DNA from 2 places in the Pseudomonas sp. LjRoot71 genome. Region 2 is predicted to be linked to the other one. Evidence: predicted binding sites of a transcription regulator. Region 2 holds the regulator's gene; the other holds the start of a gene.
The links. Region 2 encodes sigma-54, which starts transcription at its own class of promoters, with help from an activator protein. Its sites were predicted from a motif close to ANTGGCATNNANNTTGCTNT; they were not measured.
Positions count from the first base shown of each region.

Region 1: the regulator sigma-54 is predicted to act here: its motif matches at 2,057-2,076, upstream of nirB (nitrite reductase large subunit NirB).

Region 1 covers NZ_CAXURA020000001.1:4,160,909-4,176,691, reverse strand. The annotation lists gene ACSQ17_RS19725 (nitrate/nitrite transporter) at 1-245, shown strand, start outside; gene ACSQ17_RS19720 (protein kinase domain-containing protein) at 251-1,948, shown strand; gene nirB (nitrite reductase large subunit NirB) at 2,224-4,680, shown strand; gene nirD (nitrite reductase small subunit NirD) at 4,677-5,006, shown strand; gene ACSQ17_RS19705 (nitrate reductase) at 5,053-7,764, shown strand; gene cobA (uroporphyrinogen-III C-methyltransferase) at 7,776-8,513, shown strand; gene ACSQ17_RS19695 (OmpA family protein) at 8,643-9,611, opposite strand; gene sigX (RNA polymerase sigma factor SigX) at 9,719-10,309, opposite strand; gene ACSQ17_RS19685 (mechanosensitive ion channel family protein) at 10,397-11,212, opposite strand; gene ACSQ17_RS19680 (CrfX protein) at 11,215-11,460, opposite strand; gene ACSQ17_RS19675 (zinc transporter ZntB) at 11,515-12,510, opposite strand; gene rraA (ribonuclease E activity regulator RraA) at 12,532-13,020, opposite strand; gene ACSQ17_RS19665 (alpha/beta fold hydrolase) at 13,156-14,163, opposite strand; gene ppsA (phosphoenolpyruvate synthase) at 14,227-15,783, opposite strand, start outside.
Region 2 covers NZ_CAXURA020000001.1:1,221,185-1,236,967, reverse strand. The annotation lists gene tldD (metalloprotease TldD) at 1-1,120, shown strand, start outside; gene yjgA (ribosome biogenesis factor YjgA) at 1,169-1,687, opposite strand; gene pmbA (metalloprotease PmbA) at 1,792-3,138, shown strand; gene ACSQ17_RS05840 (HPr family phosphocarrier protein) at 3,202-3,474, opposite strand; gene rapZ (RNase adapter RapZ) at 3,487-4,344, opposite strand; gene ptsN (PTS IIA-like nitrogen regulatory protein PtsN) at 4,347-4,820, opposite strand; gene hpf (ribosome hibernation-promoting factor, HPF/YfiA family) at 4,836-5,144, opposite strand; gene ACSQ17_RS05820 (RNA polymerase factor sigma-54) at 5,338-6,852, opposite strand; gene lptB (LPS export ABC transporter ATP-binding protein) at 6,991-7,716, opposite strand; gene lptA (lipopolysaccharide transport periplasmic protein LptA) at 7,719-8,261, opposite strand; gene lptC (LPS export ABC transporter periplasmic protein LptC) at 8,248-8,817, opposite strand; gene ACSQ17_RS05800 (KdsC family phosphatase) at 8,825-9,346, opposite strand; gene ACSQ17_RS05795 (KpsF/GutQ family sugar-phosphate isomerase) at 9,346-10,320, opposite strand; gene ACSQ17_RS05790 (ATP-binding cassette domain-containing protein) at 10,567-11,376, shown strand; gene mlaE (lipid asymmetry maintenance ABC transporter permease subunit MlaE) at 11,376-12,173, shown strand; gene mlaD (outer membrane lipid asymmetry maintenance protein MlaD) at 12,173-12,646, shown strand; gene ACSQ17_RS05775 (MlaC/ttg2D family ABC transporter substrate-binding protein) at 12,659-13,291, shown strand; gene ACSQ17_RS05770 (STAS domain-containing protein) at 13,288-13,596, shown strand; gene ACSQ17_RS05765 (BolA family protein) at 13,718-13,957, shown strand; gene murA (UDP-N-acetylglucosamine 1-carboxyvinyltransferase) at 13,970-15,235, shown strand; gene hisG (ATP phosphoribosyltransferase) at 15,240-15,783, shown strand, end outside.

The DNA of each region.
Region 1 (15,783 bases), 2.9 Mb from region 2:
TGGTACCGCAGCGTTTTCGCAAGGAAATCGGTGTGATGACCGGGCTGATCGGCATGGCTGGCGGGATTGGCGGCTTTCTCCTGGCCGCAGGCCTGGGCACCATCAAGCAGCAGACCGGTGATTACCAGTTGGGCCTGTGGCTGTTCGCCAGCCTCGGCGTTCTGGCCTGGTTCGGCCTGCTCAGCGTGAAAAGCCGCTGGCGCACCACCTGGGGCAGCGCCGCCGTTACCGCCGCGCGGGTGTAAGCCCGATGACGCAGCCCCTGCCAGCGCCACTACCGGCAACCCTGCAACTGAGCTTCGGTGAAGCCAGCGCCACCGGCCCACGCAGTGAAAACCAGGATGCCCTGCGTGTGGTTACCCCGGCACCGGCGCTGGCGGCCAGCAAGGGTTATCTGTTTGCCCTAGCCGATGGCGTCAGCCAGTGTGCCGATGGAGGCCTGGCGGCCCGCGCAACCTTGCAGGCACTGGCCCTGGACTACTACTCGACGCCGGAAACCTGGGCCGTTGCCCAGTCGCTCGAACGCATCCTGGTGGCGCATAACCGCTGGTTGCAGGCCAATGGCGGCGGGCAACCACTGCTCACCACCCTCAGCGCGCTGATCCTGCGTGGTCGGCGCTTTACCCTCGCGCACATTGGCGATTGCCGCGCCTACCGCTGGTTTGCAGGGCGGCTTGAACGGCTCAGTGAAGACCATGTGTGGGAGCAGCCGGGTATGCAGCATGTGCTCAAACGCGCCATGGGTCTGGATCAGCACCTGGTGATGGACTATCTGGACGGCGAACTGCGCCAGGGCGAGTGCTTTGCCCTGGTCAGCGACGGGGTCTGGGCCACGCTGGGTGATACCGGCATTCAGGCGATTCTGCGCGATGAACCCGACCTGACGGCCGCCAGCCACGCACTGGTTCGCGCCGCCCACCTGGCCGGCAGCCAGGACAATGCCAGTGCCCTGCTGCTGCGCGTCGATGCGCTGCCACAAAGCGATCTGGCCGACACGCTCGCGCAACTGCGGCATTGGCCACTGCCACCCAGGCTGCGTGAAGGCCAGTTTTTCGAAGGCTGGCAAGTCGAGCGACTGCTAAGCGAATCACGTCAGTCGCTGGTCTACCGGGTGCGTGATGCCCAGGCACGGCGCTGGCTGCTGAAAACCCTGCCGGCCAGCCGCAGCGATGAAGCGCAAGCAGGCCCCGCGCTACTGCTCGAAGAATGGTTTCTGCGCCGCGTGGCCGGGCGCTTCTTTGCCGAAGCCCATGCTCTGCCGCAGCGCCAGCACCTGTATTACGTACAACGCGAATACAGCGGGCAAAGCCTTGCCGAGCATCTGCGTCTGAACGGCCCGCTTGGTCTGGCGCAGTGGCTGGATATCGCCCCACGCCTGCTCAAGGCACTGGGCATCCTGCATCGACGCAATATCCTGCACCGCGACATCAAGCCGGAAAACCTGCTGTGGGGTGATGACGGCGAATTGCGTGTCGTGGATTTCGGCCTGGCCTACTGCCCCGGTCTGAGTCGTGATGAAGCATGCGAGCTGCCCGGCACACCCAGCTATATCGCCCCGGAGGCGTTCAGCGGCACCGCACCCAGTACACAACAGGACCTCTACAGCGCCGGTGTAACGCTGTACCAGTTGCTTACCGGGCATTACCCCTATGGCGAAATCGAAGCCTTCCAGCACCCACGCTTCGGCCAGCCAACAGCGGCCAGCCGCTACCGCCCGGATCTACCCAGTTGGCTCGACGACAACCTGGCGCGAGCGCTGAATGCCGATCCGCAGCAACGCTATGAAACAGCCGAAGAGTGGCTGCACAACCTTGAACAGGGCGAACGTCAGGCCATCAGCAGCCGCCCTCGGCCATTGCTTGAGCGCGAGCCATTGCTTGTCTGGCGTGGCCTGGCACTGTTTTCCCTGGCGCTGAATCTGCTGTTGTTAATAGGCCTGATGCACTGAGGTAGAGCGCGCACCAAACCAGCGCAAGCCGCCTTTAAAAAGGGCGTAAATACACCTGATGCCCAACACACAGGCTTGGCAAAGCCCGTAAAACCGGCACCTTCGCAAGTTGGCACAAGCCCTGCATTGTTGCTTGCACAATTTATAAAGCGCGGCCTTCAACGAAGAGGGCCGCTCTTCCCGAGAGAACGGGACTTGGACAAAGGCGTCCTCGCTAGGTGACTAGCGGGACGCCTTTTTTGTTTTTGCGCGTTTTTATTCAGGAGATGGCCGGCATGCAGAAGCTCAAGCTGGTGATGATCGGTAACGGCATGGCGGGTGTGCGCACCCTTGAAGAGCTGCTCAAGCTCGCCCCCGACCTTTATGAGATTACGGTGTTCGGGGCCGAACCCCACCCGAACTACAACCGTATTCTGCTTTCCCCTGTGCTGGCCGGTGAACAGACCTTTGAGGAAATCATCCTCAACGACCTCAACTGGTATGCGGAAAACAACATCCAGCTGATGCTCAACCGCAAGGTGGTCAGCATCGACCGCAAGAAGCGCCTGGTTACCGCCGATGATGGCAGCAGCGCCGAATACGACCGCCTGCTGATCGCTACCGGTTCCAACCCGTTCGTGCTGCCGATTCCAGGCAACAAGCTGACCGGGGTGATCGGCTACCGTGACGTGGCCGACACCCAGACCATGATCGACACCGCCAAAACCCACAGCCACGCCGTGGTCATCGGTGGCGGCCTGCTCGGTCTGGAAGCGGCCAACGGCCTGAAGATGCGCGGCATGGACGTGACCGTGGTGCACCTGTCCGACTGGTTGCTTGAGCGTCAGTTGGACAAGACCGCCGGCAAGCTGCTGCAAAGCGCGCTGGAAGCCCGCGGCATTCACTTCCGCCTGAATGAGCAAACCGAAGAGCTGATGGACAACGGCGAAGGCCGTGTCTGCGCCGTGCAGTTCAAGAGTGGCGACGTGATTCCCGCCGACCTGGTGGTTATGGCCGCCGGTATCCGCCCCAACACCGAACTGGCCGAGAAGGCCGGTATTCCGTGCAACCGCGGCATCCTGGTCAACGACACCATGCAGACCTACGATCCGCGCGTGTATTCGATTGGCGAATGCGCCAACCACCGCGGCATCGCCTACGGCCTGGTCGCCCCGCTGTTCGAACAGGCCAAGGTCTGCGCCAACCACCTGGCTCAGCTCGGCTTCGCCCGCTATCAGGGCTCGGTGACCTCGACCAAGCTGAAGGTCACCGGTATCGACCTGTTCTCCGCCGGCGACTTTATGGGCAGCGAAGGCACCGAGACCATCACCCTCTCCGACCCCATTGGCGGCGTGTACAAGAAGCTGGTGGTGAAGAACGACATCCTCGTCGGTGCCTGCCTGTATGGCGATACCGCCGACGGTGGCTGGTACTTCCGCCAGGTCAAGGAGAACGCCAATATCAGCGAGATCCGCGATCACCTGATGTTCGGCGAGAACGCCCTGGGCGATGTCGGCCACCAGGGCCAGAGCAGCACCGCCAACATGCCCGACAGCATGGAAGTGTGCGGCTGTAACGGCGTGTGCAAGGGCACCATCGTCAAGGCGATCCAGGAGAACGGCCTGTTCTCGGTGGATGAGGTGAAGAAGCACACCAAGGCTGCCAGTTCCTGCGGTTCGTGCGCCGGCCTGGTCGAGCAGATTCTGATCAGCACCGTCGGCGGTGCCGCCGATGTGAAGCCGAAAAGCGAGAAAGCCATCTGCGGTTGCAGCGAGCTGAACCACGGGCAGATCCGCCAGGCGATCCGCGAGCAGCACCTGACCAGCATGGCCGACACCATGACCGCGCTGCACTGGAGCACGCCAAACGGCTGCGCCACCTGCCGTCCGGCGCTGAACTACTACCTGATTTCCACCTGGCCGGGCGAAGCCAAGGACGACCCACAGTCGCGCCTGATCAACGAACGCGCCCACGCCAATATCCAGAAAGACGGGACGTATTCCGTTGTTCCGCGTATGTGGGGCGGCGTGACCAACCCGTCCGAGCTACGGCGCATCGCCGACGTCGCCGACAAGTACAACGTGCCGATGGTCAAGGTCACCGGCGGTCAGCGTATCGACCTGTTGGGCATCAAGAAGGAAGACCTGCCGGCCGTGTGGAAAGAGCTGGACATGGCCTCGGGCCACGCCTACGGCAAATCCATCCGCACCGTGAAGACCTGCGTCGGCAGCGAGTTCTGCCGCTTCGGCACGCAGAACTCGACCCAGCTGGGCATCGATCTGGAACACGACCTGTTCAATATGTGGTCGCCGCACAAGGTCAAGCTGGCGGTCTCCGGCTGCCCGCGCAACTGCGCCGAGGCCGGCATCAAGGACGTCGGCATCATCGGCGTGGACTCCGGCTTCGAGATGTACATCGGCGGTAACGGCGGGATCAAGACCGAGGTCGCCGAGTTCTTCGTCAAGGTGAAAACCGCCGAGGAAGTGCGCGAATACAACGGTGCCTTCCTCCAGCTGTACCGCGAGGAAGCCTTCTATCTGGAGCGCACCGTGCACTACATGCAGCGCGTCGGCATGGAGCACATCAAGAAGGCCGTGCTGGAGAACGAGGACAACCGCAAGGCACTCAACGCGCGCCTGCAGTTCGCCCTGTCGTTCGAGCAGGACCCGTGGAAAGAACGCATCGAAACCCCGCAACTAAAGAAAGAGTTCGACCGCATCAGCGTCGTGCAAGTCGAGGAGGCCACCGTATGAACTGGCTGGATATCTGCGCCCTGGAAGAAATCAACGTGCTCGGTTCGCGCATCATCAGCGGCCCGAAAGGCGATATCGCGATCTTCCGCACCAGTGACGACGAAGTATTCGCCCTCGATGACCGCTGCCCACACAAGGGCGGCCCGCTGTCCCAGGGGCTGATCTACGGCAAGCGCGTGGCCTGCCCGCTGCACAACTGGCAGATCGAGCTGGAAAGCGGTGTGGCAGTCGCGCCGGACGTCGGCTGCGCGCACAAGCATGAGACCAAGGTGGAAAACGGCCGCGTGATGCTGGCCCTGAAAGTCGCCACCGCCGAGTGCGCATAACCCTGTAGGCGCGGAGCGATCCGCGCCTACACACGGAGAAACGGCCATGGCCAATCAAATCACCGCTTCGACCTGCTGCTACTGCGGTGTCGGCTGCGGCGTGCTGATCGAACACGACGGCGAGAAGATTCTTGGCGTCGCAGGCGATCCCAGCCACCCGGCCAACCTCGGTAAACTCTGCAGCAAGGGCGCAAGCCTGCACCTGACCGGCGACCTCGACGCCCGTGCCCTCTATCCCGAACTGCGTCTGGGCAAGACCCTGGCGCGTTCGCGTACGGACTGGGACAGCGCCCTGGATCACGCCGCCAACGTATTCGCCGAGACCATCCGCGAACACGGCCCCGACAGCGTGGCCTTCTATATCTCCGGGCAACTGCTGACCGAGGATTACTACGCCTTTAACAAGCTGGCGAGAGCGTTGGTGGGAACCAACAATATCGACAGCAATTCGCGCCTGTGCATGAGTTCGGCAGTAGTGGGCTATAAGCGCAGCCTGGGTGCCGACGCGCCTCCGTGCAACTACGAGGACATCGAGCAGAGCGATTGCGTGCTGATCGCCGGCTCCAACATGGCCTACGCCCATCCGGTGCTGTTCCGCCGCCTGGAAGAAGCCAAGGCCAAGCGCCCGCAGATGAAGGTCATCGTCATCGACCCACGGCGCACCGACACCTGCGACCTGGCCGATCTGCACCTGGCGATCCTGCCCGGCAGCGACGTGGCCCTGTTTCACGGCATCCTGCATATCCTGATGTGGGAAGGCTGGATCGACCGCCGCTATATCGACGCCCATACCGAAGGCTTCGACGCCCTGAAAACCCTGGTGCACGCCTATAACCCGCAGATGGTCAGCGAGCTGTGCGGCATCAGCGTGGAAAGTCTGCAACAGTGCGCCCATCTGATCGGCCAGGCACCGAGTTTTCTCTCGCTGTGGTGCATGGGCCTTAACCAGTCCACCGCTGGCAGCGCCAAGAACAGCGCGCTGATCAACCTTCACCTGGCCACCGGGCAGATCGGCAAACCCGGCAGCGGCCCGTTCTCCCTCACCGGCCAGCCGAATGCCATGGGCGGCCGCGAAACCGGCAGCCTGAGCAACCTGCTGCCGGGCCACCGTGAAGCCGCCAATGCCCAGCACCGCGACGAAGTGGCCCGTTATTGGGGCGTCGATGCGTTGCCAGACAGCACCGGGTTGAGCGCTGTCGAGCTGTTCGAAGCCGTGCGTGTCGGGCAGATCAAGGCGCTGTGGATCGCCTGCACCAACCCGGCGCAGTCCTTGCCAGACCAGACCAAGGTGCATGAAGCCCTGGCCACCTGCCCCTTTGTCGTCGTGCAGGAAGCCTTCTTCACCACCGAGACCTGCCACTACGCCGACCTGCTGCTGCCGGCTGCCAGCTGGGGCGAAAAAGAAGGCAGCGTGACCAACTCCGAGCGGCGCATTACCCATGTGCGCCGCGCCGTGCCAGCGCCCGCCGAGGCGCGGCCGGACTGGGCGATCACCACGGATTTCGCCCGCCGTTTAGAACAACTGCTCCGCCCCGGCCTGCCCAGCCTGTTCGCCTTCGACAGCGCTAGCGCGCTGTTCGAGGAGTACAAACACCTGACTGCCAAACGCGATCTCGACCTTTCCGGGCTGAGCTACGCGATTCTGGATAACCAAGGCCCCCAGCAATGGCCGTTTCCGGCCGGCGCTACCCAGGGTACTGCGCGCCTGTATGGCGATGGCCAGTTCCCGACGGCAAACGGCCGCGCGCAGTTTCATGCCGAGCCGTTCCGTGCCGCCAAGGAAAAACGCGAGACGCGTTATTCCCTGACCCTCAACACCGGCCGCCTGCGTGACCAGTGGCATGGCATGAGCCGCACTGGCTCGGCCGCGCAACTGTTCGGCCACGCCCCGGAAGCGCTACTCAGCCTGCATCCGGACGAACTGCGCCGGCGTCGCCTGCAAAGTGGCGACCTGATCAAGGTGCGCAGCCGCCGTGGCAGCCTGATCGTCCCGGTAGTGGCCGACGAGTCGATCCGCAGCGGCCAGGCGTATATGCCCATGCACTGGGGCAACCGTTTTCTCAAGGGCCTGGGCACCAACGTGCTGACCCAGCCGGCGTTCGATCCGCTGTCCAAACAGCCGGAACTGAAACATGCCGGCATCGAAGTGGAAAAGGTCGACTTGCCCTGGAGTTTCTTTGCCCTGGTCGAAGGCGATGTGCAGGCCCGCTTCGAGGCATTGCGCCCGTTGTTCGAAGAGTTTGCCTACGCCAACCTGGCCCTCACCGGGCGCGAGCGCCCCGCTCTGCTGATCCGCGCCGCTTGCGCGGTGGCACCCGAGGCAGAACTGCTGGCACAGATCGACCGTTTGTTGGGCCTGAATAAAGGCCCGGTGCTGGCCTATGACGACCCACGCAAAGCCGTCGGCAAGCGCGTACGCATTGAAGATGGGCGCATTACCGCGATCCGCCTGGCCGGTGAAACCGCCGCCCGTGACTGGTTGAAAACCCTGTGGAGCGATGGTCAGGCAGATGCCGATCTGCGCCGCTGGCTGCTCGCCCCGGTGTCGACCCCACCGGGCAGTGCCAGTACCAAAACTGCCAGCAAGACCCTGTGCAACTGCCTCAACGTCAGTGAAGCGGCGGTGTGCGCCGGCATCAAACGCGGTCTCGACCTGAATGGCCTCAAGCGGGAGCTGAAATGCGGCACCAGCTGCGGTTCCTGCATCCCCGAAATCAAGCGCCTGCTGGCCACCCAGCCGGTCGCCGTCAACGCCTAGAGGTATCCGATATGAACGCAAAAGTCTGGCTGGTAGGCGCAGGCCCCGGTGATCCGGAATTGCTGACCCTCAAGGCGGTCAAGGCCCTGAATCAGGCCGACATCGTGATGATCGACGATCTGGTCAACCCGGCCGTGCTGGAGCACTGCCCAACCGCGCGCATCATGCCGGTGGGCAAACGCGGCGGTTGCCGCTCCACGCCACAAGCCTTTATCCATCGCCTGATGCTGCGCTATGCACGCCAGGACAAGTGCGTGGTACGCCTGAAAGGTGGCGACCCGTGCATCTTCGGCCGTGGCAGCGAGGAAGCTGACTGGTTGAGCCAGCATGGTATAGAAGTGGAAATGGTCAACGGCATTACCGCAGGTTTAGCCGGTGCGACCAATTGCGGCATTCCTCTAACCCTGCGCGGCGTCGCCCGTGGCGTAACCCTGGTCACCGCCCACACCCAGGACGACAGCAGCCTGAACTGGAGTGCCTTGGCGCAGAGTGGCACCACCCTGGTGGTGTATATGGGCGTGGCCAAGCTGCCGGAAATCCGCGAAAGCCTGCTGACCGCAGGTATGCGCAATGACATGCCGGTGGCCATGATCGAGAACGCCTCACTGCCTGAACAGCGCGAATGCCGCAGCAGCCTGGCAAACATGCAACAAGCCGCACACGACTTCCGCCTGAAAAGCCCGGCCATCCTTGTGATTGGCGACGTGGCCGCACAACCTCATACGCAGCTCGCTGCGATCAGTGCCTAACCGCTTCGCGCTCCTGCGAAGTTCCCCTCGCCCGCTACCCGCGGGCTTTTTTTATTCCTCGCATCTGGCACCACTATCACAGGCATAAAAAAACCCGGCCGAAGCCGGGTTTCTCTGCAGCCAGATCGATTACTGCTTGATCTGAGCTTCTACTTCAGCTTCTACGCGGCGGTTAACAGCACGGCCTGCGTCGGTAGCGTTGTCAGCAACCGGACGGGACTCACCGTAGCCAGCAGCGTTAACACGGGAAGCTTCTACGCCGTACTGGTTGACCAGGACGTCACGAACAGCGCTGGCGCGACGCTCGGACAGTTTCTGGTTGTAGGCGTCGCTGCCTTTGGAGTCAGTGTGACCTTCAACCACGGTGGTGGTCTGCGGATACTGCTTCATGAAGTCAGCCAGGTTCTTGATGTCGCCATAGCTTTCTGGCTTGACCTGAGCCTTGTCGAAGTCGAACTTCACGTCCAGCTCAACACGCACCAGTTCCAGCGGCTCTTCAGCAGCAGCAACTGGCTCTGGGATCGGCTCAGGAGCAGGCGCAACGACTGGAGCCGGCTTGCTGCCGCCACCGAAGTTCATGCCGATACCGACGCTTGGAGCCCACTCGGTGTCGCCCTGGTCGATGTTGTACTGAGCTTCAACGCCAGCACGGGCGTAGAAGTTGTCAGTGAAGTAGTACTTGGCACCGCCACCAACGTTGGCGAAGGTGGAACCGTTGCGACCGTTACGACCGGACTGACCGATGCTCTGATCGGAGAAGCCAGCGGAAACGTAAGGACGCAGTGCGTCGCCAGCGTTATTGAAGTGGTACAGCGCATCCAGAGCGGTGTTCGAACCCTTGATGTTGCGGCCATCTTCACCACGTGCGTTGTGCACTTCGTCGTAGCTCAGGCGCAGTTCAACGTCGTCAGTCAGGTAGTAACCAATGCTACCGCCGAACAGGTTGCCGTTGTTTTTGAAGTCACGGGCGCTGTCGAAGATTTCCTTCTTGGCGAAACCCTCCACTTCTACAGCGCCTTGGCCTTGAGCGAGAGCGCTCAGGGAAGAGGTGGCCAGCAGCGAGCCAATTACAGCGCCTAGAGTGTTTTTCAATTTCATTACGAGAATCCCTATCTTGGTGGTCAGTAAGTTGTCTGACAGACACAAGACAACTCAGCCGGCAATTCTACCAGAATTAACCGCTAACTATGACGTCTTTATTCCAACTAAGTTTCGGGATTGTCAGAAAATTTATCGCGTAGCCGATCGAGTGCTCGCTTATAGCGCATTTTCGTAGCGCTCAAGCCCATGTGCATGATGTCGGCAATCTCCTGAAACTCCAGCTCTGCGACAAAACGTAGCACCAGAATTTCCCGATCAATCGGATTGACGTGCACCAGCCAACGATCGAGACCGCCCTTATCCTCGGTCTTTGGCGTCTTTTCTTCGGAGGCTTCTTCAAGCGGGTCCAAACTTAAGGCGTCAATAAGGCGACGTTTACGCCGCTCTTTGCGATATTGGGTAATACATTCGTTATAGGTAATGCTGTACAGCCAGGTTTTGAACTTCGACTTACCCTCAAAGTTCTTCAGGCCATATAAGACCTTGAGCATTACTTCCTGGCAGACATCATCAGCGTCACGCTCGTTACCCAAATAACGCGCGCACACATTGAACAAGGTGCGCTGATAACGGCGCATCAATTCTTCATAGGCACGGGTTATGTGGAATAACTCGTCATGCGCACGCGCCACCAACTCTTCATCCGAGAGCTCGCGGGGGTCGTAGCGTAGAGACGCAGAGTGGGCTTTATTCAAAACGAGTCGGGCCGACAGTCAGGACAAAAGCCAGCGCAGCCCTGAATCAGGCTGCGGATTGGCCGCATACAATAACAGGGATTGGCCTTAGCGGCTGCTTACCTGCTGCTCGAGCAAAGTACGGTTGGCCACTGAAACCAGCTCGCCCGCTTCCGTCAGCAGGGTGGTCTTGACCGTTCCGATCTCCTCGATCTGCCCTTCGACCGCACCGATCTGCACTTGTTGCCCAACTTCATACAACTCGCGCACATAAATACCCGCCAGAATCTGGCTGGCGATATCGCGGCTCCCCAGCCCCAGGGCCAGCGCCACTGCGAGGCCCACGGAAATCAGCACGATGGCGATCACGTTGTTGAGCAGGTCAGTCTTGACCTCCAACTGGCCGATGGCCACCGAGATGCTGATGATGATCACCAGGCCTTGGGCAATACGCCCCAAACCGTTGGCGTAATCCAGGCCGACACCTTCCGCCGCACCGCGTACCAGGCCACTGACCAGTTGCGCCAGTAATACACCCGCCAGCAGCACCAGAGCAGCACCGAACACTTTCGGCAGGTACAAGGCCAGCACATCGAGGGTTGCGGAAACCCGCTCAAGACCCAGGGACTCGGCAGCGGTAACCAGGAAGATCAACAGCACGAACCAGTAGACGATCTTGCCGATCAGGGTCGATACCGGCACCTGAATGCCAGCGCGGCTCAGCAACTTGGTCAGGCCAGTGCCCGCCATCAGGCGATCCAGGCCGATCTTGCCGAGCAATTTCGACAACAGGGTGTCGAGGAACTTGGCCACCACGAAACCCAACAGTACCACCACCATGGCACCGAACAGGCGCGGGATAAAGGCGGCAATCGGGGTCCACACGCTGGCCATCGCATCAACCAGAACTTGAGTAAATTCCATGCTCAGTCAGCCTTATCAGTCGAACGAATTGAGGGTTTGCGGCGTGAAACAGGGGCAACATGTGCCGAGCCGTTATTCAGGGCAATCATCAGCGCACTCAGCCAGTGGCCCATCAGGGCGAACAGGTCACCCGCGCCGACCTGGCGATTGGCGGTCTTCAGCACGCGATGCAGGCAGGCATCATCATCGTGGCTCGAGGTGGGTGACTTGAGCAAATCGCGCAGTGATTCTTCAAACGGATCGTGCATGGCGCACCTCACAGGATGTGACGGCTAGACGAGGCATAAACAGAGCAAGTCACATCAGATCCAGCGCAAGCGGCGAAACAACAGCCACTGTCCCAGTGCTACAACGGCCATCAGCGAGCAGGCCAGCAGAAAACCGTGAGGGCTTTCCGAGCCGGGAATACCACCGACGTTGATCCCCAGCAGCCCGGTGAGAAAGCTCATCGGCAGGAATATCCCGGTGATGATGCCGAAGCGGTACATGGTGCGGTTCATCCGCTCATCCATGCGCCGGTTTTCGGCTTCCAGCAGCAGGCTGACGCGCTCGCGGCTGAGCTCCAGCTCTTCCAGATAACGGGTCAGGCGGTTATTCAGCTCATTCCAGTAGCTGCTGTCGCCGCCGACAAACCAGGCCTGGGCACTGGCCGTCAGTTGTCCGTAGATGTCACGCTGCGGCGCCAGAAAACGCCGCAGGCTGGCTGCACGTCGGCGCATCTGCAGCAACTCGGTGTGATCCAGCGTGCTGGTCTGCTCAGCATCGGCGAGTTCTTCCTGCTCATCGATCTGCTCGGAGAGCTCACCAATCAACAGTTCGATCTTGTCCGTCAGGTAATGCGCCAGGCGCAGAACCAGCTCTGCCGAGGTTTTCGGCCCGCGCCCGGCCAGCAGGTCTTCGATCAGGGCTTCGGTGGCCATCAATGGCCGCAGACGCAGAGAAATTGCACGCTGCGCATCGGCAAAGATACGCACCGACACCATGTCTTCCGGTTCGGCGCCAGGATTGAGGTTCAAACCCCGCAGAAAAAGCAGCAACTGCTGCTCGGGCAGCGCCAGCAGCCGTGGCCGGGTGTTTTCCTCCAGTAGCAGATTGCAGGCGAACTCGTTCAGCCCGCTTTCAGCGCGCAGCCAGCTGTGCGTATGCGGATGCCCCCGGTCCCAGTGCAGCCACAGGCTTTCCTGCTCACGCAGCTCAAGCCCCTGCAGCTCCTGGCGGGTGATGCTGCGTGCCCCGCCCTGACCATTGAGGACGAAGGCATGCACCAGCCCCCACTGCGCGTTGTCTTCCTCACGCATGACGGTTTCCTGCAAAACCCCTTACTCCGGCATTTGCAGAGCAGATGGCGAAATGATCACGCCATTGTTGTCGGCGTAGATGAATTCACCCGGACGGAAGGTCACACCACCAAACGTCACCGCAACATTCAGATCACCGATGCCACGCTTGTCGGTTTTCATCGGATGACTGGCCAGGGCCTGAATGCCCAGATCAGTCTGCGCCAACACATCAACGTCTCGCACACAGCCGTACACCACAATGCCTTCCCAGCCGTTCTTCGCGGCCTTTTCGGCAAGCATGTCGCCCAGCAGTGCACGGCGCATGGAGGCACCACCATCTACTACCAGCACCTTGCCCTTGCCCGGCTGATCGACCTGCTCCTTAACCAGCGAGTTGTCCTCGAAACACTTGATGGTGACAATCTCGCCACCAAAGGAATCGCGACCACCAAAATTGCTGAACATCGGCTCAACTACCTGAACCAGCTCAGGGTAGGCGTCACACAGATCCGGGGTGATGTAGTGCATGGCAAAACTCCTTGGATGGAAAAGCGCTGCTGCCGATCACTGACAGCGATACAGAACTGACACATGCCGCCGTCAGCCCGTTCAGATTCATGTTTACGCCGCAACCGGCACAATGCCGCGATACTAGCCGCAAGCTCACTCTGCGCAAACGCCTTTATCGCCCTCCAGCGCCGCACGTTCAAGCTCGGCAGCCACCTGCGGGCTCTTGCGCAGCCACTGTTCGATCAGGGGCCAAACCTCGCGTTGCGCCTCTTTGCTGACGAGCATTTCAACATGGCCAAAATCGCCACTGAAACCATGCTTCTTGCCCAGACAGAGAAATTCGCTCAGCGGTGAACCGAACTGCTTCAGCAGTTTCTCGCAGGCCCAGGCTGGGTCCTGGTTATCCCCCAGCGCAGCCACTGCCATGACCGGTACCCGCACATCGGCCAGCCCCGCCCACCAGTCACGCTCAGCATCACCGAAACGGCCAAACAAACCATGCCAACGCAGGCTCTCGACAGCCAGGCCAATCGGCTCATCCTCGGGGCCTCGCTTGAGACGGGAGCCGGAAATGGCCGAAAACCGCTTGAGCAGAAAACGCCCGCCCCACTCCACTGGCGGAATCTTTAGCGGCCAGTAGATACGGCTGATCTGGCTGCCAAATAACACGCTGGACGCAATTTTCGCCTGATCCAGATAGTGCCCACCCAAACCGCCCGCAAGCGTGATGCCACCCAGGGAATGGCCCAGCCAATGGGCCTTTTGCGGGTTCTGCTCATAGACGAAATCGGCAATCGCCGGCAGGTCATAGCGTACGTAGTCACTAACAGTGTTGCGCTGATAGTCACGGTTGCGCGGCGACAAGCCATGGCCGCGCATCTCGGCAATCCACACATCAAAACCGGCGCGCGCCAGATACGGTCCCAGGCCAATGCACTTGGGCGAATACCAGAAGCGGCGATTGGAAAAACTACCTGGAATCAGGATCACCGGAGCACCGCGCTCCTGCTCATGCCCAGCCCGTCCGAGACGCGTGAGTGCCAACTCGACACTGCTATCCGGGCTGTTGCCGGGTTTGAGGCGATAGACATCCTCGCTCAGGTCACCGCGGAACTCCGCGCTGATCAAGGCGACGGGGAAAAGCTCACTGCTGCTTTGCATTTTTTCTCTGGCGTAAAAAAGGGCAGGATCAACCCGCCCTTGAATAGAGATTTTAAAGCGCTATCAGACCGATGTTTGACCTTCGGCCAGGAAGAACCAGGTATCGAGGACCGAATCCGGGTTCAACGACACGCTTTCGATGCCCTGCTCCATCAGCCAGCGCGCCAGATCCGGGTGGTCCGATGGGCCCTGACCGCAGATGCCGATGTACTTGCCAGCCTTGTTACAAGCCTGAATAGCATTGCTCAACAGCTTCTTCACCGCCGGGTTACGCTCATCGAACAGATGGGCGACGATGCCTGAGTCACGATCCAGCCCCAGGGTCAGCTGAGTCAGGTCGTTGGAGCCGATGGAGAAGCCATCGAAGAATTCAAGGAACTCTTCGGCCAGAATGGCGTTGGACGGTAGTTCGCACATCATGATGACCTTGAGGCCATCCTGACCGCGCGCCAGGCCATTCTTCGCCAGCAGCTCAACCACTTGCGAGGCTTCGCCGAGGGTACGTACGAACGGCACCATGATCTCGACGTTGGTCAGGCCCATCTCGTTGCGCACTTTCTTCAGTGCGCGGCACTCCAGTTCAAAGCAATCACGGAACGATTCGCTGATGTAACGCGAAGCGCCACGGAAGCCGAGCATCGGGTTCTCTTCTTCCGGCTCGTAGAGCTTGCCGCCGATCAGGTTGGCATATTCGTTGGACTTGAAGTCCGACAGACGCACGATGACCTTCTTCGGCCAGAACGCGGCGGCCAGGGTGCTGATGCCCTCAACCAGCTTCTCGACGTAGAAATTGACCGGATCGTCGTAACCGGCAATGCGCTTCTCAACGCTGTCCTTGATCTCTGGCGGCAGGCCGGCAAAGTTCAGCAACGCCTTGGGATGCACACCGATCATGCGGTTGATGATGAATTCCAGACGCGCCAGGCCCACGCCTTCGTTCGGCAGTTGCGCGAAGTCGAAGGCGCGATCCGGGTTGCCGACGTTCATCATGATCTTGAACGGCAGGTCGGGCATGGCGTCGACCGAGTTCTTGCGAATATCGAAACCTAGCTCGCCTTCGAAGATAAAGCCGGTGTCGCCTTCGGCGCAGGAAACCGTCACACCCATGCCGTCTTTAAGCACCTGGGTGGCGTTGCCGCAACCGACGACGGCAGGAATGCCCAGTTCGCGAGCGATGATCGCGGCGTGACAGGTACGACCGCCACGGTTGGTGACGATAGCGCTGGCGCGCTTCATCACCGGCTCCCAATCCGGGTCGGTCATGTCGGAAACCAGTACGTCACCTGGCTGGACCTTGTCCATTTCCGATACATCGTGAATCACCCGCACCTTACCGGCGCCGATCTTCTGCCCGATGGCGCGGCCTTCTACCAGCACGGTGCCGGTTTCCTTGAGCAGGTAGCGCTCCATGACATTGACGCTGGCGCGGCTTTTCACGGTTTCCGGGCGGGCCTGGACGATGTAGAGCTTGTTGTCATCGCCGTCTTTGGCCCACTCGATGTCCATCGGCCGACCGTAGTGTTTCTCGATGATCATGGCCTGCTTGGCCAGCTCGCTGACTTCGGCATCGCTGAGGCAGAAACGCGCACGCTCGGCACGCTCCACATCCACCACCTTGAC
Region 2 (15,783 bases):
CAGCAGCCCGTTGGTAACCCCGTTGTATGCTCAGGACAACCCGCTGGATGTGCTCAGTCGGGCAGAGAAGGTCGAGTTGCTCAAGCGCATCGATGTCGCCACCCGTGCGCTCGATCCGCGGATCAAGCAGGTTACCGTCAGCCTGGCCGGCGTTTGGGACCGCATTCTGGTTGCCGCCAATGATGGCAGCCTGGGCGCGGACATTCGTCCCCTGGTGCGCTTCAACGTCAGTGTGATCGTCGAACAGAACGGCCGCCGTGAGCGTGGTGGCCATGGCGGTGGCGGGCGCACCGACTACCGCTATTTCCTGGCGCAAACCAGCAGTAACGAAGAACGTGCCATGGGCTATGCCCGTGAGGCCCTGCGTCAGGCGCTGGTCAATCTGGAGGCGATTCCCGCACCGGCGGGTAGCATGCCGGTGGTGATGGGCGCAGGTTGGTCAGGCGTACTGCTGCACGAGGCGGTTGGCCATGGCCTGGAAGGCGATTTCAACCGCAAGGGCAGTTCTGCCTACAGTGGCCGAGTGGGCGAACGAGTGGCATCGAGCCTGTGCACCATTGTTGATGACGGTACGCTGGCCGAGCGTCGTGGTTCGCTGAGCATGGATGATGAAGGCACCCAGACCCAGTGCACCACCTTGATCGAAAACGGCGTGCTCAAGGGTTACATGCAGGACAAGCTGAATGCCCGCCTGATGGGCGTTGCGGCCACCGGCAATGGCCGGCGTGAATCCTATGCGCACCTGCCGATGCCGCGCATGACCAATACCTACATGCTGGCCGGCGAGAGTGACCCGGAAGAAATCATCCGTTCGGTGAAAAAGGGCATCTACTGCGCCAACCTCGGTGGCGGTCAGGTGGATATCACCAGTGGCAAGTTCGTGTTCTCCACCAGTGAGGCCTACCTGATCGAGGACGGCAAGATCACCGCGCCAGTCAAAGGCGCGACCCTGATCGGTAATGGTCCGGAAGCGATGAGCAAGGTGTCGATGGTCGGTAACGACCTGGCGCTGGATAGCGGTGTCGGTACCTGCGGCAAGGATGGTCAATCGGTGCCGGTGGGCGTGGGCCAACCGACCCTGAAAATCGATGCGATTACGGTGGGCGGGACAGGCAGCTGAGGTGGGTGCTGAACAGGCTGGAGCCGTTGGGCTCCAGCCTGGCCGGAACTAGCGCAGACCGCGCTGGGTTTCGTCCAGTTCGCGGATGTACTTGAAGATTTTGCGTGACGCGGCGGGTGCTTTGTTCTGCGCCAGTTCGTGCTGGGCCTGGCGGATCAGCTGGCGCAGGTGTTGGCGGTCGGCGTCGGCATACTCGCCAACAAAGGCTTCCAGGGTTTCGTCGTTACCGTTGATCAAACGGTCGCGCCAGCGCTCCAGGTTGTGAAAACGCTCGTTGTACTGGCGGGTCGAGGCATCGAGCTGGTCGAGCAGGGTGAGGATGGCTTCAATGTCCTGATCGCGCATCAGGCGGCCGATAAACTGCACGTGGCGCTTTTTCGCCGCGTTGGCGGTGTGCTTGGGCGCTTCGGCAAGCGCGCGGCGCAGCTCGTCGGTCAGCGGCAGCTTGTTCAGCAGGTCGAGTTTCAGGGTGGTCAGGCGTTGCCCCAGATCTTGCAGCGCATGCAGCTCGCGTTTGATCTGGCTTTTGCTCTTCTCGCCGGAGAAGTCGTCAAGGTATTCAGACATGGTGGCGGTCCAGTGGAAAACGCCGACATGATAGCAGCAAGTTTCCAGCTGTAAGCGGATGGCCTGTGTGGCGGCGCTGTACGGCTTATCGTTCAGGAGTGTTTATGAGTGCAGTAGAGAGCGTCGGGCCTCAGGCGGTGCCGCAGTTGCAGGCGCAGGTGGAGCAGATTATTGCTGAAGCCAGAAAACAGGGCGCTAGCGCCTGTGAAGTGGCGGTGTCAGTGGAGCAGGGTTTGTCCACTACGGTGCGCCAGGGCGAAGTGGAAACGGTCGAGTTCAACCGTGATCAGGGCTTCGGTATCACCCTGTATGTCGGGCAGCGCAAAGGCTCGGCCAGTACCTCAGCCAGTGGTGAAGCGGCCATTCGCGAAACGGTTGCGGCCGCACTGGCGATTGCCAAGCATGCCTCCGAGGATGAGTGCGCCGGCCTGGCCGATGCCGGTTTGATGGCCCGCGAGCTGCCTCAGCTGGATCTCTATCACGCCTGGGCTATCACCCCTGAGCAGGCTATTGAGCAGGCGCTCAGTTGTGAGGCCGCTGCGTTTGCGGCAGATAGTCGGATCAAGAATGCCGACGGCACCACCCTCAACACCCATCAGGGCTGCCGTGTGTATGGCAACAGCCATGGCTTTGTTAGCGGTTATGCCAGCACGCGGCACAGCCTGAGTTGCGTGATGATCGCCGAAGACGGCGGGCAGATGCAGCGTGATTACTGGTACGACGTCAATCGTCAGGGCGAGTTGCTAGCGGATGCCGGCAGCATTGGTCGCCGTGCCGCCGAGCGGGCCGTCAGCCGTCTGGGCGCACGGCCGGTGCCTACCTGCGAAGTACCGGTGCTGTTTGCCGCAGAGCTGGCGACCGGTTTGTTCGGCAGCTTTTTGGGGGCGATTTCCGGCGGCAATCTGTACCGCAAGTCATCGTTTCTTGATGGCACGCTGGGTCAGCAGCTGTTTCCCAGCTGGATGAAACTCGATGAGCGTCCACATATCCCGCGTGCGCTAGGCAGTGCGGCTTTCGATGGCGATGGTCTGGCGACTTACGCCAAGTCCTTTGTCGAGCGGGGTGAGCTGCTGTCCTATGTATTGGGTACCTATTCCGGGCGCAAGCTGGGCATGCCGAGTACGGCCAACGCCGGTGGGGTGCATAACCTGTTCGTCAGTCATGGCGATGAAGACCAGAAAGCCTTGCTCAAGCGCATGGGGCGTGGCCTGCTAGTCACCGAGCTAATGGGGCAGGGGTTGAATATGGTCACCGGCGACTATTCGCGAGGCGCAGGTGGTTACTGGGTGGAGAATGGCGAGATCCAGTTCCCGGTACAGGAAGTCACCATCGCCGGCAATATGCGCGACATGTTCAAGCAGATTGTCGCGGTGGGGAATGACCTGGAGCTGCGTAGCAATATCCGCACGGGCTCGGTGCTGATCGAGCGCATGACCGTCGCGGGTAGCTGATCGGCGGGCATAAAAAAGGGGCCGAGCATCCAGGTGCTCGGCCCCTTGGTATTTATTGGGCGACTATTCGCCTTCGTCGAAGTAGTTGTTGATCAACGCACACAGCGCGTTGAGGGCCTCGCCGTCTTCCGGGCCTTCGGTCTGCAGGTGCACAGTGGTGCCTTTACCAGCCGCGAGCATCATCACGGCCATGATGCTCTTGCCATCGACCATGCTCTCCGGGCTACGGCCGATCTTGACCTGGCAAGGGAAACGCCCGGCTACGCCGACAAACTTCGCAGCGGCACGGGCATGCAGGCCAAGCTTGTTGATAATGGTGATTTCGCAGGCGGGCATCGCGGCAATTCCTTAACTGAGGTCGCGGTGGCGGGTCTGAACGTTTTTCAGGATGGGTTTGAGGGTTTCACCCAGGCGGTTGGCCAGGTACACCGAGCGGTGATGCCCGCCCGTGCAGCCAATTGCCACCGTGACATAGGCGCGGTTGCTGGCGGCAAAGCGCGGTAGCCACTTGCTCAGGTAGGCGAGAATATCCTGGTACATGTCCTCGACATCGGTCTGGGCCGATAGGTAATCGACCACGGGCTGATCGAGGCCAGAGTAATCGCGCAGGTCTGGCTTCCAGTAGGGGTTGGGCAGGCAACGCACATCGAAGACCAGATCAGCATCTACCGGCATGCCACGCTTGAAACCAAAGGACTCGATCAGGAACGCGGTGCCCGGCTCAGGCTGGTTGAGCAGGCGCAGCTTGAGGCTGTCGCGCAGCTGGTACAGGTTGAGGTGGGTGGTGTCGATCTTCAGGTCGGCCAGGTCGATGATCGGGCCGAGCAGCAGGCTTTCATCGGCAATGGCTTCTGCCAGTGAGCGTGTTTCGTTGGTCAGTGGGTGACGCCGACGGGTTTCCGAGAAACGCTTGAGCAGGGTTTCTTCATCGGCATCCAGATAAAGCACGTCACACTGAATGTGGCGGGCGCGCACTTCATCGAGCAGTTCGGGAAAGCGCTTGAGCTGACTGGGCAGGTTGCGTGCATCAATGGAGACGGCGACCAGCGGGTGCAACAGTTCGGTGTGCAGCAAGGCGCGTTCGGCCAGCTCAGGCAAGAGCCCGGCCGGCAGGTTGTCGATGCAGTAAAAACCGTTGTCCTCAAGTACATCGAGGGCGGTGCTCTTCCCGGAGCCGGAGCGACCGCTAACGATGATCAGGCGCATGCTCAGGCTCGATTGAGTTGGCTTTGTACGTCCACCACCACCTGATACAGCGCCTCGCTGCTCTCGGCCTGACGCAGGCGAGTGCGCACATCACTGCGGTCAAGCATGCTGGCGATCTGGCGGAGCAGTTCAAGGTGGGCGTCAGTGGCGGCTTCAGGGACCAGCAGGACAAACAGCAGGTCCACTGGTGCGCCGTCAATGGCGTCGAAATCGACTGCTGCATCCAGGCGCAGCAGGGCGCTGATCGGTGCGCTGCAACCGGCCAGGCGGCAGTGCGGAATGGCAATGCCATTGCCGAAACCGGTCGAGCCGAGCTTCTCGCGGGCAATCAGGCTTTCGAAGATGTCTTGGCCGTCCAGGTCAGGCAGCTCGCGCGCCACCAGGTTGGCAATCTGTTCGAGAACACGTTTTTTGCTGCCTCCCGGCACGTTCACCAGGGAACGGCCGGGGGTCAGGATGGTTTCAAGTTGGATCATAGGAGATAGACGAGGTCAGCGGGCCATTGCGCCCTGTTGACGTTCGAGCTGTTTTTCCTTGTGTTTGATGAGTTGTCGATCGAGTTTGTCAGTCAGTAAATCGATGGCGGCGTACATGTCGTCGTGCTCGGCATTGGCGACCACTTCGCCGCCTGCTATGTGCAGGGTCGCTTCGATTTTCTGCTTGAGTTTCTCGACCTCCATGATGACTTGCACGTTGGTAATCTTGTCGAAGTGGCGCTCCAATCGTGCGAGTTTTTCGACGATGTAGTCGCGCAGGGCGTCGGTCACATCCAGCTGATGTCCACTGATGTTGACTTGCATACCGCTTTCTCCTTGTTGCCGTGTGTAAGAGGCAGGCAAGAGGCCTGCCGCCGGAACACTGTGGCGTGGAAGACTCTGACAGAACGAGCCTGGCACGGGCGCTGATTGCTTAGTTGCAGTATGGCTGCTTTTGCGAAAAGGCGTGGCCTGGAGTGTTCGGTCAGTGCGATCTGTCTTCCTTTTTCGTACCGCCCTAGATCAATCGTTTGCGCTCGCTGGAAGGCGCTATTCCGAGGGATTCACGGTACTTGGCGACCGTGCGGCGGGCTACTTGAATGCCCTGTGCCTCCAGTAAACCAGCGATCTTGCTGTCACTCAACGGCTTTTTCGCATTTTCCGCGGCGACCAGTTTTTTGATGATGGCGCGGATCGCAGTGGACGAGCATTCGCCGCCTTCGGAGGTGCTGACGTGGCTGGAAAAGAAATATTTCAGCTCGTAAATACCGCGTGGCGTGTGCATGAATTTCTGCGTGGTCACCCGCGAAATGGTCGACTCATGCATGCCCACGGCTTCGGCAATATCGTGCAGCACCAGGGGTTTCATCGCCTCGTCACCGTAGTCGAGGAAGCCGCGCTGGTGCTCGACAATCTGCGTGGCGACCTTCATCAGGGTTTCGTTGCGGCTTTGCAGGCTCTTGATGAACCAGCGCGCTTCCTGCAGCTGGTTGCGCATAAACGTGTTGTCGGCGCTGGAGTCGGCACGTTTGACGAAACCGGCATATTGCGCGTTGACCCGCAGGCGCGGCATGGCTTCCTGGTTCAGCTCCACCAGCCAGCGCTCGTTGTGCTTGCGCACGATCACGTCGGGCACCACGTATTCCGGTTCGCTGGACTCGATCTGCGAACCTGGGCGCGGGTTGAGACTTTGGATCAGTTCGATGACCTGGCGCAGCTCGTCTTCCTTGAGCTTCATGCGGCGCATCAGTTGGCTGTAGTCGCGGCTGCCGAGCAGGTCGAGGTAGTCACTGGCCAGGCGCTGGGCTTCGTTCAGCCAGGGGGTTTTGGCGGGCAGCTGACGCAGTTGCAGAAGCAGGCATTCGCCCAGGTTGCGTGCAGCAATACCGGCCGGTTCGAACTGCTGGATGCGGTGCAGTACGGCTTCGACTTCGTCGAGTTCGATATCCAGTTCCGGGTCGAAGGCGTCGACCACTTCTTCCAGGGTTTCTTCGAGATAGCCTTGGTCGTTGATGCAGTCGATCAGGGTGACACCGATCAGGCGGTCTTTGTCGGACATCACTGCCAGATTGAGTTGCCAGAGCAGGTGGCTCTGCAGGCTTTCACCGCTGGAGGTGCGGGTGGTGAAATCCCACTCGTCGTCCTCGCTGGCACTGCTGGGCAGGCTGCTGGCGCTGGTCTGGTAGATGTCTTCCCAGGCGGTATCAACCGGCAGCTCGTTGGGGATACGTTCGCCCCAGTCGCCTTCTTCCAGGTTGTCCACGGTCTGCGTGGTTTCCTGAAAGTTGCTCTCCTGGTAGGGCGTTTCCTGCTGTTCACTGGAGCTGGCGCTTTCTGCGCCATCGGCCATGGGGTCCGAGTTGTCGAAGTCATCGCCATCTTCCTGGCGTTCGAGCATCGGGTTGGACTCCAGGGCCTCCTGAATCTCTTGTTGCAGATCCAGGGTCGACAGTTGGAGTAGGCGGATGGCCTGTTGCAGCTGCGGCGTCATCGTCAGCTGCTGGCCCATCTTCAGGACTAGCGATGGTTTCATTGCAGACCTTATTTACCGGCGTCTGTGCGCAATCCACTACAGGACGCCTCTAAAAAGCGCCACTAGGAAGCAAATTATATGCCTGACTTTAAGGGTTTTGCCTAGCCTTGGCTGCAGTCGGCCTGAGAAAAGCTGTGGTTACAGCCTGAACTCATGGCCCAGATACACTTCTTTCACCGTCTGGTTGGCCAGAATGGTTTCGGCATCACCTTCGGCAATCAGTTGACCATCACTGACGATATAGGCGGTTTCGCAGATGTCCAGCGTCTCGCGTACGTTGTGGTCGGTGATCAGTACACCGATGCCCTTGGCCTTGAGGTGATGGATGATCTGCTTGATGTCGCCCACGGAAATCGGGTCGACACCTGCAAAGGGTTCGTCGAGCAGGATGAACTTGGGATTGGTGGCCAAGGCGCGAGCGATTTCCACGCGGCGACGTTCACCGCCGGACAAGCTCATGCCGAGGTTGTCGCGGATGTGAGTGATGTGAAATTCCTGCAGCAGCCCTTCAAGCTCCTGCTGACGAGCGCTGGCGTTGAGGTCCTTGCGGGTCTCCAGGATGGCCATGATGTTGTCGGCCACGCTGAGTTTGCGAAAGATCGAGGCTTCCTGTGGCAGGTAGCCGATACCGGCACGGGCACGGCCGTGCATCGGTTGGTGGCTGACGTCCAGGTCGTCGATCAGTACGCGGCCTTGGTCGGCTTGCACCAGGCCGACGATCATGTAGAAACAGGTGGTTTTGCCGGCACCGTTAGGGCCGAGCAGGCCGACGATCTGGCCGCTGTCGATGTTCAGGCTGACGTCGCGCACGACCTGGCGGCCTTTGTAGCTTTTGGCCAGGTGTTGGGCTTTCAATGTGGCCATTATTACTGCGCCTGCTTGTCGGCTGGTTTGTTCTTGGGCTGGATCACCATGTCGATGCGCGGTCGTGGTGCAGTGACATTGCTGCCTGTTGCACGGCCGGCGTTGACGATCTGACGCTGGGTGTCATAGACGATCTTCTCGCCTTCGAAGGTATTACCTTCCTGAATCACCTTGGCCTGGTCGATCAGCACTACGCGATCATTGCTCATGAAATACTGGATGGTCAGGCCGTAGGCCTTGACGATCTGCTTGTCGGTAGATGGCAGTTGCTCGTAGTAGGCGGGCTTGCCTACCGAAGTGAAGACTTCAACCTCACCCTGGGCGTTCTGGGTGACGGTCACGGTGTCGCCGGTAACCTTCATGGTGCCCTGGGTGATCACGACATCGCCGCGATAGACCGCAACGCCCTGTTTGTCATCGAGCTCGGCGCTGTCGGCCTGGATGCGGATCGGCTGCTCGCGATCGGATGGCAGAGCCCAGGCGCTGACACTTCCAAGTGCGGCACTGAGGCTGAGTAGTAGGGGGAGGGTATTAACGAGCCTCATGCTGACCTCTTACGTTGGACAGCAGGAGCATCCTGCCGTCATTCATGTACGCTTTCATTCCTTGTGCCGTGGTCACCCCATTGGCCGCGTCGATTCTAACGGCTTGCTGGGTCTGCGCATATTCCTTCTCGGGGAATACGGTCAGGCGGCTGGTGGTAAGAATGGTCGGGCGGCCTTTGGCGTCGGTGCGCTCGACGCGCACCTTGTCGATCAATTCGACTTCGCTGCCACCTGGCGACACTTCGCCGCGTTCGCTGCGAATCTTCCAGGGCAGCTCGGTGCCGCGGAACAGGTTCATGTTCGGTGCGCTCATCAGTGTGATGTCGCTGGCCTTGATGTGTTCGACCTTGTCGGCGGCCATCTCGTAGTGCAGTTTGCCGTCAGCCTGGTATTGCACGGTATAGGTGTTGTTGGCATAGAAGTCGATGGCATTGTCGGCGGCCGCTGTTTGCGGCTGCTGGTTGAAGCCTTCCGGATTGAGGTTCCAGTAGCCGAGGGCCGCTACCAGCAAGGCGGCGCAGGCGAACAGCAGGGGGTTGAGTAATTTGCGGGGCATGGTTGGCCTATAGGTAAGCGGCTTGAGCGGCTTCAAGAGTGCCTTGGGCGCACATGATCAGTTCGCAGAACTCGCGGGCAGCACCCTCGCCGCCACGTGCCTGAGTCACGCCATGGGCGTGCTGGCGGACAAAACCATCGGCGCTGGCAACGGCCATGCCCAGGCCGACACGGCGCATAACGGGTAGGTCCGGCAGGTCGTCGCCCAGGTAGGCGACTTGTTCATAGCTCAGGCCAAGTTCGCCAAGCAGCTCATTCAGTACAACAAGCTTGTCTTCGCGGCCCTGGTACAGGTGCTGGATGCCCAGGTTCTGTGCGCGGCGCTCGACCACCGGAGTCTTGCGGCCGCTGATGATGGCGGTGCGTACGCCGGAGTTGATCAGCATCTTGATGCCGTGGCCGTCGAGGGTGTTGAAGGTCTTGAACTCGCTGCCATCCACCAGAAAGTACAGCTTGCCGTCAGTCAGTACACCGTCGACATCGAATACGGCCAGTTTGATTGCGCGAGCGCGTTGTTGCAGATCGTTCATCACATCACTCCTGCGCGCAGTAGGTCGCCAAGGTTGAAGGCACCCACGGGGCGGTCGCTGTCGTCTACCACCACCAATGCGCTGATTTTGTTGTCTTCCATGATTTTCAGGGCTTCGGCTGCGAGCATTTCGGCGCGGGCGGTTTTGCCGTGCAGGGTCATGACGTCGTCGATAAGCGCATCACGCACATCGATGCCTTTATCAAGTGCGCGGCGCAGGTCGCCGTCGGTGAATATCCCGGCCAGGCGGCCGTCGTCTTCGGTAACTACGGTCATGCCCAGACCTTTCTGGGTCATTTCCAGCAGCGCGTCGCGTAGCGTGGTGCCTCGGCTGACGCGCGGCAGGCTGTCGCCTGCGTGCATGACATTTTCCACTTTGAGTAGCAGGCGGCGACCGAGGGCGCCACCTGGGTGCGAGAAGGCGAAGTCCTCTGCAGTAAAGCCGCGTGCTTCCAGTAGGGCGATGGCCAGGGCGTCACCCAATACCAGGGATACGGTGGTGGACGAGGTCGGTGCCAGGTTCAGCGGGCAGGCTTCTTGGGCTACGCGGGCGTCCAGGTTGACTTCGGCAGCCTTGGCCAGCGGCGATTCGGGGTTGCCGGTCATGCTGATCAGGGTGATGCCGAGGCGTTTGATCAGCGGTAGCAGGGTAACGATTTCTGCCGTGGAACCAGAGTTGGATAGGGCCAGAACCACGTCGTCGCGGGTGATCATGCCCATGTCGCCGTGGCTGGCCTCGGCGGGGTGGACAAAGAAGGCTGTGGTGCCGGTGCTGGCCAGGGTGGCGGCAATTTTGTTGCCGACATGGCCAGATTTGCCCATGCCCACCACGACTACGCGGCCTTTGCTGCCAAGAATCAGCTGGCAGGCGTGCACGAAGTCACCGTTGATACGTTGCAGCAGGTCCTGTATCGCCTCTAGCTCCAGGCGGATGGTGCGCTGCGCGGACTGGATCAGGTCGGTTGGCTGGCTCATCGAATCTCGGCGGTGTGCGGGTTAAAAGTTGTCGATTATAACGGTAATGCTGCGCCTGCCCAGTGTTTCCCATGGCGAGACGAATTGTTGAAGTGTGAGGCGCTTATCTCCCGCAACAAGTTCAATCTTGGGCGAGACCGGGCGCGATGGTATAGTTCGCGGCCATTTTCGGTACGTTCGACGACCAGTAGTGCCCTTTGTTCGGGGCGGTACGTCAGTCAGGCAAGCGTTGAGCAAGGAGTCCAGATGAGCGCCGAGAACCCGTATGCAGTTGAGCTGAAGAACGTCAGCTTTAAACGCGGCGAGCGGGATATTTTCAAAAACGTCGATATTCATATTCCCCGTGGCAAAGTCACCGGGATCATGGGGCCGTCTGGCTGTGGCAAAACCACGCTGCTGCGCCTGATCGCTGCTGAACTCAAGCCGAGTCAGGGTGATGTCTGGGTCAATGGCCTGAATTTGCCGAAGCTGTCGCGCAGCGAACTGTTCGATATGCGCAAGCAGATGGGGGTGCTGTTTCAGAGCGGCGCGCTGTTCACTGATCTGGATGTGTTCGAGAACGTCGCCTTTCCGTTACGGGTACACACCAAGCTGCCGGAAGAGATGATTCGCGATATCGTGCTGATGAAGCTGCAGGCGGTGGGGCTGCGTGGTGCGCTGGAGTTGATGCCGGACGAACTGTCGGGCGGTATGAAACGCCGTGTGGCGCTGGCGCGGGCGATTGCTTTGGACCCACAAATTCTGATGTATGACGAGCCGTTTGTTGGCCAGGACCCGATCGCCATGGGCGTGTTGGTGCGCCTGATCCGTCTGCTGAACGATGCTCTGGGCATTACCAGCATCGTGGTGTCCCATGACTTGGCAGAAACCGCCAGCATTGCCGACTACATCTATGTAGTGGGTGATACCCAGGTATTGGGCCAGGGTACGCCGGCCGAGTTGATGGCTTCGGATAACCCGCGAGTGCGCCAGTTTATGCAGGGCACGCCAGATGGACCTGTGCCGTTTCATTTTCCTGCGGCCAATTACCGCGACGACCTGTTGGGGGGGCGCTGATGCGCAAGACGTCTGTGCTCGAACGGGTGCGCCTGTTCGGTCGCGCCGGTATAGATGTGGTCGCCACGCTGGGCCGCTCGGTGATTTTCCTGCTGCGTGCCCTGTTTGGGCGTGGCGCGACAGGCAACAGCTTTCAACTGCTGATCAAACAGCTGTATTCGGTTGGGGTGATGTCCCTGGCGATCATTGTCGTGTCCGGCATCTTTATCGGCATGGTGTTGTCGCTGCAGGGCTTCAGCATTCTGGCCAAGTACGGTTCAGAGCAGGCGGTAGGGCAGATGGTCGCCCTGACCCTGCTGCGTGAATTGGGGCCGGTGGTAACTGCCTTGCTGTTTGCTGGTCGCGCCGGCTCGGCGCTGACCGCCGAGATCGGCAACATGAAATCCACCGAGCAGTTGTCCAGCCTGGCGATGATTGGCGTTGATCCACTCAAATACATCGTCGCTCCGCGCCTATGGGCCGGTTTTATCTCGATGCCGCTGCTGGCGATGATTTTCAGCGTGGTTGGTATCTGGGGTGGAGCCATGGTCGCTGTAGACTGGCTTGGGGTTTATGAAGGCTCGTTCTGGGCCAATATGCAGAGCAGTGTTTCGTTTCGTGAAGATGTGCTCAATGGCGTGATCAAGAGCATGGTCTTTGCGTTTGTCGTGACCTGGATCGCCGTGTTCCAGGGCTATGACTGTGAGCCGACTTCGGAAGGGATTAGTCGTGCCACTACCAAGACGGTGGTGTACGCCTCGCTCGCCGTATTGGGGCTGGACTTCATTCTGACCGCTTTGATGTTTGGAGATTTCTGATGCAGAACCGCACGCTGGAAGTGGGTGTCGGCTTGTTCCTGTTGGCCGGGTTGTTGGCCTTGCTGCTGCTGGCCTTGCGCGTCAGTGGTCTGACCGTGGGCAGCAGTGATAATACCTATAAGGTCTATGCGCACTTTGACAACATTGCCGGTCTTACTGTCAGGTCGAAGGTGACCATGGCGGGTGTCACGATTGGCAAGGTCACAGCCATTGATTTGGACCGCAACAGTTATATGGGGCGCGTCACCATGCAGCTGGATGATGCTGTGGACAATCTGCCGGCAGATTCCACCGCCTCGATTCTCACTGCTGGCCTGCTGGGTGAGAAATACATCGGAATTAGTGTGGGTGGTGAAGAGGAGGTGCTGCGTGAAGGCAGCACCATCCACGACACGCAGTCATCGCTGGTACTGGAAGACCTGATTGGCAAATTTCTGCTCAATTCGGTCAATAAAGACCAGGCCAATCAGTAAGAGGTATTGAAGATGCTCAAGACACTGCGTAACAGCTTGCTGGTTGGTTTGGCAGTGCTGTCCTGCTCGCTACAGGCGGCACCAGCGGCCCATGAGGTGGTGCAGCAGACCACCAGTACCCTGCTGGCCGACCTCAAGGCCAACAAGGAGCACTACCGTACCGATCCGGGTGCGTTTTACAACGCACTGGACAGCATTCTCGGCCCGGTTGTGGACGTGGATGGTATTTCTCGCGGGGTGATGACCGTGCGCTATTCGCGCCAGGCCACGCCTGAGCAGATGCAGCGCTTTCAGGAAAACTTCAAGCGCAGCCTGATGCAGTTCTATGGCAATGCCCTGCTCGAATACAACAATCAGGACATCCGCGTGCTGCCGGTCAGCGGCCAGCAGGACCCTGAGCGCACCTCGGTCAATATGGAAATCAAGGACGGTAAAGGCACGGTCTATCCGCTGTCCTATACCATGGTCAGCCAGGACGGCACCTGGAAGATGCGCAACGTAATCATCAATGGCATCAACGTAGGCAAGTTGTTCCGCGACCAGTTTGCCCAGGCCATGCAGGACAATCGCAATGACCTGGATAAGGTCATCGACAACTGGGCCGAAACCGTTGCCAAGGCGCGCCAAGGGGCCAATGCCTCGTGAGTCAGGCGAATATCACCGAGGCTACGCCCGGGGTTCTGCAACTGGTGGGCGTGCTGGATTACCGCAGTGCCCCGGCTTTGCGTGAGCAGGGCGGGAAGCTGCTCAAGGCCAGCCCTGCGGCGGCTTGTGTGATCGATTGCAGGGGTGTGGAAAAATCCAGCAGTGTCGGTGTGTCACTGCTGCTGGCTTTTATGCGTGACGCCAGTGCCAACCGCAAGACGCTCAGCGTGCGCAACCTGCCCAACGACATGCGCGAAATCGCCAGCGTCTGCGGCCTGCTGGAAATTCTCCCACTGCAAGCCTGAGCAGGGCTTCGGTCGGCTGGGAATAATGCGGGGTTCGCAGGCGGGGGGCTTTTTTGTATGATGCTCGGCCAGCGAGCGTCGGCTCGGCAGTCGTTAATTCATGCATTGATCGAGGTTGAGCATGCAAGCCTTAGAAGTAAAGAGTCTCCTTGAGGCTAAATTGCCGGATACTCAAGTGGAAGTCGAAGGCGAAGGCTGCAACTTTCAGCTGAACCTGATCAGTGACGAGCTGGCGGCCCTCAGCCCGGTCAAACGCCAGCAACAGATCTACGCTCACCTCAATGCCTGGATCGCCGATGGCAGCATCCACGCCGTGAGTATGAAATTCTTCAGCCGTGCCGATTGGGCCGCGCGCTCCTAAACCGAGAGAATCATGGACAAACTGATTATTACCGGCGGTGTGCGCCTCGATGGCGAAATCCGCATTTCCGGAGCGAAGAACTCTGCCCTGCCGATTCTCGCCGCGACCCTGCTCGGTGACGCGCCTGTCACCATCTGCAACCTGCCGCACCTGCACGACATCACCACCATGATCGAACTGTTCGGTCGTATGGGGATCGAGCCGATCATTGATGAAAAGCTCAGCGTGGAAGTCGACGCGCGGGCGATCAAGACCCTGGTCGCGCCCTACGAGCTGGTAAAAACCATGCGCGCCTCGATCCTGGTGCTCGGCCCGATGGTCGCGCGCTTCGGTTATGCCGAAGTGGCCCTGCCGGGTGGTTGTGCCATTGGCTCGCGTCCGGTCGATCTGCACATCCGTGGCCTGGAAGCCATGGGCGCGATCATTGATGTCGAAGCTGGCTATATCAAGGCCAAGGCCCCGGAGGGCGGTCTGCGCGGCGCGCACTTCTTCTTCGACACCGTCAGCGTGACCGGTACCGAAAACATCATGATGGCAGCGAGCCTGGCCAAGGGCCGCAGCGTGCTGGAAAACGCCGCGCGCGAGCCGGAAGTGGTCGATCTGGCCAACTGCCTGATTGCCATGGGCGCGAAAATCAGCGGCGCTGGCACCGACACCATCATCATCGATGGCGTTGAGCGCCTGCACGGTGCACGTTTCAGCGTGATGCCTGACCGCATCGAAACCGGCACCTACCTGGTGGCGGCAGCGGCGACCGGTGGCCGGGTCAAGGTCAAGGACACCGATCCGACCACCCTGGAAGCGGTGCTGTCCAAATTGCAGGAAGCCGGTGCAGAAATCACCAGCGGTAACGACTGGATCGAGCTGAACATGCATGGCAAGCGGCCGAAAGCCGTCAACCTGCGCACCGCTCCGTACCCGGCGTTCCCGACGGACATGCAGGCACAGTTTATTGCCCTCAACGCAATTGCCGAAGGCACCGGCACGGTGATCGAAACCGTGTTCGAAAACCGTTTTATGCACGTACATGAAATGATTCGTATGGGCGCGCAGATTCAGGTCGAGGGCAACACCGCCATCGTCACCGGGGTCGACAAGCTCAAGGGCGCGCCTGTGATGGCCACCGACCTGCGTGCATCCGCCAGCCTGGTGATTTCGGCGCTGGTCGCTGAAGGTGACACCCTGATCGACCGCATTTACCACATCGACCGTGGTTACGAGTGCATCGAAGAGAAGCTGCAGCTTCTGGGTGCCAAAATTCGCCGCGTGCCGGGCTAAGACCATGCTGACCATTGCCCTTTCCAAAGGCCGGATTCTCGATGACACCCTGCCGCTGCTGGCGGCGGCGGGTATCGAGCCGACCGAGAATCCGGATAAAAGCCGCAAGCTGATTATCCCCACCACTCTGGATGATGTGCGCCTGCTGATCGTGCGCGCCACAGATGTGCCGACCTATGTCGAACACGGCGCAGCCGATCTGGGCGTGGCTGGCAAGGATGTGCTGATGGAGTACGGCGGCCAGGGTTTGTATGAGCCGCTGGACCTGCGAATTGCCCGCTGCAAACTGATGACTGCCGGTGCAGTCGGTGCGCCTGAGCCGAAAGGCCGGCTGCGCGTGGCGACCAAGTTCGTCAACGTGGCCAAGCGTTATTACGCCGAACAGGGCCGTCAGGTCGACATCATCAAGCTGTATGGCTCGATGGAACTGGCGCCGCTGGTGGGGCTGGCCGACAAGATCATTGACGTGGTCGACACCGGCAACACCCTGCGTGCCAACGGCCTGGAAGCCCAGGAGCTGATCGCCACGATCAGCTCGCGCCTGGTGG